2 regions of the Paenarthrobacter sp. RAF54_2 genome follow, and region 2 is predicted to be linked to the other one. Evidence: predicted binding sites of a transcription regulator. Region 2 holds the regulator's gene; the other holds the start of a gene.

Region 1 (3,414 bases), on a different contig from region 2:
ACCTCCCAGCCTTTTGCCTTGAAGTTCTTGTCCAGGCCAGACGCGATGCCATTGGAATATGCGTTGTCGCTGGAGATGATGTAGACCCTGCGATTAGTCAGTGGGAACGTGCCATCGGCGTTCCAGGCATCCAGTTGTTCAGGGATTCCAGTGCTGTAGCCCTCGTATGAAGGGGCAAGGGACCAAACACCTGGGTACTTCTCGGGGTTCTTGGCAATAATGTCCTGCGTTTGGGCGCTGTTGCCGCTGAGCAGGTAAGGAATTCCAGCTTCTGCGAGCTGATCGATTTCGAAGTTGGTAGTGCTGGCGTAGCCGGTGACCACTGCCGCAACATCGGGGTCTGAGGTCAGTTGCGTCACAGCAGACGAGACCGCATCCGACTTCTGGTCCCGTACGTCAAGGGCTTTGAGTTCAACCTTCCTGCCATCGATGCCGCCTTTGGCATTGATTTCGTCGACCGCGAGCCGTGCACCCTGTTCCATGAGCTTGCCATCGGCAGCAGCCACACCTGTGAGTGGGGCCAACAGACCGAGCGTGATGGCATCTTCGGATGTCCCGGAGTCACCACCTTCGCCGGTGGGAACGGTACAACTCACCATCGAAATGGCCATGAGCGCAGCTGCTGATAGAAGAAGGGAAGAACGTAAGTAGGGCTTGATTGAGGTGGGCATAGCGCTCCGTGGGAGATGGGGATTTTGGTCCGGGTTTGGGAGTCATAGCTGGAAGCATTTGGTGGACGGAGTTAGTCGCCTAACCAATCGGTGATAAGACACCGACAAGACCGAACAGGTCTTTGGGATCGTCGGGATTGGCAACGAGGTCGATGTCTTCAAAGAACTCGGAACCATCCACGGAGTCCCGCACATAACGCAGGGCTGCGAAGTCTTCCACAGCAAATCCGACGGAATCGAAGATAGTGATTTGATCTTCTGATGTGCGCCCGGGTGCGGCGCCAAGGAGGACCTTCCAGAATTCGGTAACGGCGAAATCGGCCGGCATCTGCTGGATTTCGCCTTCGATCCGCGTTTGGCTCTCGTACTCGACAAAGACGTCACCGATTTCCAGGATCAACGGATCCAGTTCCGTCTTTCCGGGGCAATCTCCACCGATGGCGTTGAGATGGACGCCAGGAGCAATGTGCTGAACGCTGAGGATCGTGGCCTGGGCCTTGTCTGCCGTGCACGTCGTGATGACATCGGCGCCGTGAACGGCTTCCAGAGCAGATGAAGCCATGTCTATTTCGAATCCAAGCGGAACCATGTTTCGGATGAACTTCTGCACTGCGGCCGGATCGGTGTCCCAAACCCGCAGCTTCGCAATGCCCAAAGCCGTTCTCATGGCCAGTGCCTGGAATTCAGCCTGGCTGCCGGTTCCAATCATGGCCATGACCCTGGAATCCGGTCGAGCCAGCGCCTTCGCAACCATGGCGGACGTGGCGGCGGTGCGCAGCGCGGTAAGGATCGTCATTTCGGCAAGGAACGTTGGATAGCCGTTCTGGACATCTGCGAGGACGCCGAATGCCGTGACGGTTTGGTAGCCGCGTGCAGGATTGGAAGGGTGCCCGTTCACATATTTGAATCCGTAAGTCTCATGATCGCTGGTGGGCATGAGTTCTATAACGCCATACGGGGTATGACTGGCTACCCGTGGCGTCTTATCGAACCGCGCCCATCGGCGGAAGTCTTCCTCCATGTAGCGGATCAGATCTTTGATGATCGTCTCCGGACCCTGGGATCTGACCCAGCTGATCATGTTGTGTACATCAACAAAGCGCGTCATCTGCGCTCCCTTCTTGTTGGTGCCGCTCGCGTCCTCGGGAACGGCTGATTCCATGATGCGTTACAAATGAACCAAAGTCACTAGTTTGGCAAGATTTGTTACATTTCTTTCAGAATCCGTGGGTCCGAGAACGGGTGTCGCGCTTCCTAGCCAACGACGGCATGGCCGGTCACCTCCAGCCGGCCGGTCACTCACCTCCCGGATCAACGGACACCCGCTGCAACTTGGTGGGGTGCTTACTATGTCGCAGCTCGGCAGTACACTGAACTATCGAACATATATTCGAATAAAGGTGTGTTGTGGGCGTGATAGTTGGCCCCCGTGTGATAGATGCGGGACTCTCTCTGGTGAAGGTGTTGCTGGCACCCGTTGCGGTGGCAGCGGGCTACCCCTCGCCAGCCCAGGACTACTTTGACGGGCGGATCGATCTAAACGAACACCTGATCAAGGACGTGACCAGCACCTTTATCGTCAGGGTCACCGGCCAGTCCATGGAGCAGGCCGGAATCAGCGACGGCGACGAGCTGATCGTCAACCGCGCACTGGAACCCAAGGACGGTTCCGTGGTCGTGGCTGTCCTTGATGGCGAGCTGACCATCAAGCGGCTGAGGATCACCGCTCACGGTGTCATCCTGCAGGCCGACAACCCGGACTTCCCCGATATCAAGGTTCCAGCGCTCTCGGACCTGACAATCTGGGGCGTCGCGACACGGTGTCTGCATTATGTCTAAGCCCGCGGTCATGCACCGCATGCAGGAGATAGCGCACGTGGACGTGAACTGCTTCTACGCCTCAGCCGAGCGTGTCTTTAATCCCGCGTTGGAGGGTAGACCCCTCGTTGTGCTCTCCAACAACGATGGCTGCGCAGTAACCCGCTCTCCGGAAGCCAAGAAGCTCGGCGTTCCCATGGGTGAGCCGTGGTTCAAGCTCAGGCCCCGGGCCAAGGAATGGGGACTGGTGGCCCTATCCAGCAACTACGAGTTGTACGGAGACATTAGCTCCCGCGTCATGGAACTCCTGGGCCGCTACTCAGCCTGGCTGGAGGTCTACTCCATCGATGAGGCCTTCCTTGGCGTCAAAGGCGAACCCGATGAGCTACTGGCCCTGGGCCGGGAGATGAAAGCCGCCTGCCGGCGCCATGTCGGCGTACCGGTCTGCGTTGGCATTGCGCCGACGAAAACCCTTGCGAAGCTGAGCAACAAATGGGCGAAGAACAACCCCGCGTTCAACGGTGTCTGCCGCTGGGAATCAGTCCCGGCCGAGCAGCGCGAAGCGCTGATGGCCAAGCTGTCCGTGATTGAAATCTGGGGCGTGGCCACCAGATTGACCAAGCGCCTGAACGCGATGGGCATCTTCTCCATCCTGGACCTGACCCGGGCAAACCCTGTCGCGATCCGAGACAAGTTCTCCATCGTCATGATGCGCACCGTCCTGGAACTGCAGGGAACACCCTGCATCCCGATGGAAGAGGAACGGATCGGGAGGGACCAGCTGATCTTCTCCCGGTCCTTCTCCACGCCCATCACCACTACTGCGGGGTTGCGGCAGGTCATGAGCGTGTACGCGCAAATGGCCTCCGCGCGGCTGGCCAAACACGACCTGCAAGCGAAAGTGTTGACGGCCTTCGCGGCGACG
Region 2 (3,414 bases):
GTGGGGTTGTTCGGAGAGCACAGGAACACGATATTCGCGCCAGTCTCCTTCACCTGGGCAGCAGCGGAAGCCGCATCCAGGCCATAGTCATCAGCTCGCACTCCACGGACGTACTCAGTGTCCGTGCCACTGGCGAGCAGCGGGTACATGGAATACGTGGGAGGGAAGCCCAATGCCTTGCGCCCCGGACCTCCGAAGGCCTGCAGAATCTGCTGCAGGACCTCGTTGGAGCCGTTGGCCGCCCAGATGTTGTCCGCGGAAAGCCCGTGACCGAGGTAATCGGCGAGGGATTCACGAAGTTCGGTGAACTCGCGGTCAGGGTATCGGTTCAGGCCCATGGCCGCGGCCGCAACGGCCTCGGTAATGGCCGCTTGCACATCGGCCGGCACGCCATGGGTGTTCTCGTTGACGTTGAGCAAAATGGGGACATCAAGCTGCGGCGCGCCATAGGGGCTCAGTCCACGCAGGTTGGTCCGGAGGGGAAGTCGGTCAAGTCGCTCAAGCTGGTCACTCACCAAGACAGTTTAAGGTGCCGGTGCGACTGCAGAGTAACTGTGACGCCAGGGACGCCCACTCACGGCCGTCTGGCTACTCAATTGGCGGGAACGAACAGTTGCTGGCCGGGTTGGATGCGTCCTCCGCGGAGATCGTTCAACTGGATGATTTCTGCGATGACATCACGCGGGTCCCGCTCCGGCGCGGCCGCACCGGCGATGCCCCACAGTGACTGCCCGGGCTGGACAGTAACCGTGACGGCCACCGGCGGCTGCAGTTGGGACTGGGAATCCGAAGCCTTGGCCGGAGAGTTGATGAAGCCGGCAAGGCTCAGCAGCGCGGCAAGCAGCAGCATGGCGGGGATGCCGAAGAACACGATCCTGCCGCGCCGGGTAAGCCGGAGACGCGTAGGCGCCGGGGTGTTGCGGAATTCGTGGAACGTAGAGATTGCGGACATGAGCTGAGCCCTTCTGAGCGATTGCCTGCATCGGATGCCCGTTGCCGGCTGCCAATTCCTTGTGTTCGTTGGACCCGCCTCGGATATTCGAACACTTTCTTCGAACATCCGAGCCAGGTTCAACTTTTATAGAACACATATTCGAACCTTGCTATGACATTTTTAGCACTTATCAACGAACGGTGTCGAGACTCGCTAGAACGAATGTTTGATAAACGCCTGTGCCTGGCCTAGGTTTGAGTGAAGAAACAGGCACTGTTTCAGTGGAACAGGAGGGTCTGACATTTTTTCAGATCCAACATCCCCGGGCACACTTCAGACCGTGACCGGGCGGAACAGAAGGGCATTGGCGAACATGGCAGCGAAAGCCACCGGCGGCGGGGTACCCCTGCGGAGCCAGCAGCCTCAAAAGAGTCCCAAAAGCCTGACTGTCCGGCAGAAGAAAATCCTGGAAACTATCCAGCGGTCCGTCAATGACAACGGCTATCCGCCCAGCATGCGCGAAATTGGTGACACCGTTGGTCTGGCGAGCCTGTCCAGCGTCACCCATCAGCTCTCCCAGTTGGAGAAGCTCGGCTACCTGCGCAGAGATCCCAAGCGCCCCCGCGCCATGGAAGTCCTCATGCCTTTGACCCTTGACGGCGGGACAATTCCCGGAGTCGAAGCAGCTACCACACTGCGTAGCGCAGGTGGACTCGCCGTGACGGAGTTGGCCAGTGCCAGCGACACCGCCATGGTGCCCCTGGTGGGACGCATCGCGGCCGGTGGCCCCATCCTCGCAGACCAGACTATTGAGGACGTCCTGCCCCTGCCCCGGCAACTGGTGGGCCACGGCGAACTGTTCATGCTGAAGGTCGCTGGTGACTCAATGATCGACGCCGCAATTTGTGACGGTGACTGGGTAGTTGTCCGGCGCCAGAATGACGCCATCAACGGTGACATCGTGGCAGCACTCCTGGATGACGAAGCCACGGTAAAAACCTTCCGCCAGCGGGACGGCCACACGTGGCTGCTCCCCCAGAACACGCAGTACGAACCGATACTGGGAGACCAAGCCACCATTATGGGCAAGGTCGTTTCGGTCCTGCGCTCCCTCTAAGGCGTTCGCCTACGTTTTCTTCCCGCTCAAGCGTTCCAGGACGCCGCGCACAACATTACGATCCGTCGTTGCCCAGAAGGGTGGCAAAGCGGCACGCAGGAACCCGCCGTACCTTTCGGTGGATAGCCGTGAGTCCAGGACGGCGACCACGCCTTTATCGCCGGTAGAACGGATGAGGCGTCCTGCTCCCTGAGCCAGACGAATTGCCGCGTGCGTAGCTGACACCGCCATGAACCCGTTGCCCCCAGATTGCGCAACGGCCCGCGAGCGAGCAGTCATCAGCGGATCATCGGGCCGGGGGAACGGAATGCGGTCAATCACCACAAGGCGGCATGAACCGCCAGGGACGTCGACGCCCTGCCACAGGGACATGGTGCCGAAGAGGCAGGTGTCCGGTTCATCGGCAAACTGCTTCACCAGTGCTGCCATAGTGGATTCGCCCTGGCAGAGGATGTCCACATCCAGACGTGGGCGCATCGCCTCTGCGGCTTCCTCGGCCGCCCGACGTGAGGAGAACAGGCACAGTGCTCCCCCGCCGGATGCACGGATGAGGTCTTCTAGCTCATCGAGGGCTTCAGGAGAAGTGCCCCTGCCGGGCTTGGGCAGGTGCTTGGCCACGTAAAGGACGCCCTGCTTCGGATAATCAAAAGGCGATCCGACGTCCAACCCAGTCCAGCTCGGTGCACCCTCTCCAATCAGCCCCAGGCCACCGGCGGCAGGCTCAAAGGCGGATCCAATAGCGAGCGTGGCAGAAGTAAGCACCACTGTGTGCCCTGCGAAAAGGCCTTCCCGCAGCCGGCCGGCAACGCTAAGCGGAGCGATGTTGATCAGTGCGGGAGCGGTCTCATCCGGCGGGGAGTACCCCTGCTGGGGATCGAAGGTGCTGTTCCTGGAGAACCACACCACTTCGCGGTTCTCCTTGGCTGCGAGCATCCGCTCGCACAGTTCCAGAATGAGCATGAGCCGTGAGCGCGCAAGCTGCCGGCCGCCGTCGACCGCGTTTGAAGAGTCAGTCTTCGAGTCAGACAACGCAGCGCGTGTGGCATCACGCAGTTGGTCCAGGCAGTCCAGTTGTTCGTCGTTGAGCCCGTTGGGCAGCAGTCCGTTGGGGACTCCGGCAATGGCCATGTCCAGTCGGTCGGCTGCCGCGTTCAGGGCGTCTACGGTAATGGCGGTGTGCTTACGCGCGCTCGAAGCCGCAGCATGCACCATTGCTACGGACAGCTGGCCCGTGACGGCCCCCGTGACCCTGTCCTGCAGCTCATGAGCTTCATCAACCACAACGACGTCGTACTCGGGCAGTACAGCAAGCCCTTCGAAGGCACTGACGGCAAGCATGGCATGGTTGGTGACCACGACGTCC

The links. Region 2 encodes LexA, which represses DNA repair genes until DNA is damaged. Its sites were predicted from a motif close to TCGAACANNTGTTCGA; they were not measured.
Region 1: a site for LexA is predicted at 2,050-2,065, ahead of AB4Y87_RS20095 (LexA family protein). Genes of this name have one in related genera too.

The regions. Positions count from the first base shown of each region.
Region 1 is NZ_JBFRDV010000022.1:63,347-66,760, reverse strand. It holds gene AB4Y87_RS20105 (ABC transporter substrate-binding protein) at 1-671, opposite strand, end outside; gene AB4Y87_RS20100 (ornithine cyclodeaminase) at 751-1,779, opposite strand; gene AB4Y87_RS20095 (LexA family protein) at 2,079-2,510, shown strand; gene AB4Y87_RS20090 (Y-family DNA polymerase) at 2,503-3,414, shown strand, end outside.
Region 2 is NZ_JBFRDV010000019.1:78,788-82,201, reverse strand. It holds gene AB4Y87_RS18790 (histidinol-phosphate transaminase) at 1-515, opposite strand, end outside; gene AB4Y87_RS18785 (LysM peptidoglycan-binding domain-containing protein) at 593-952, opposite strand; gene lexA (transcriptional repressor LexA) at 1,308-2,051, shown strand; gene AB4Y87_RS18775 (ATP-dependent DNA helicase) at 2,061-3,414, opposite strand, start outside.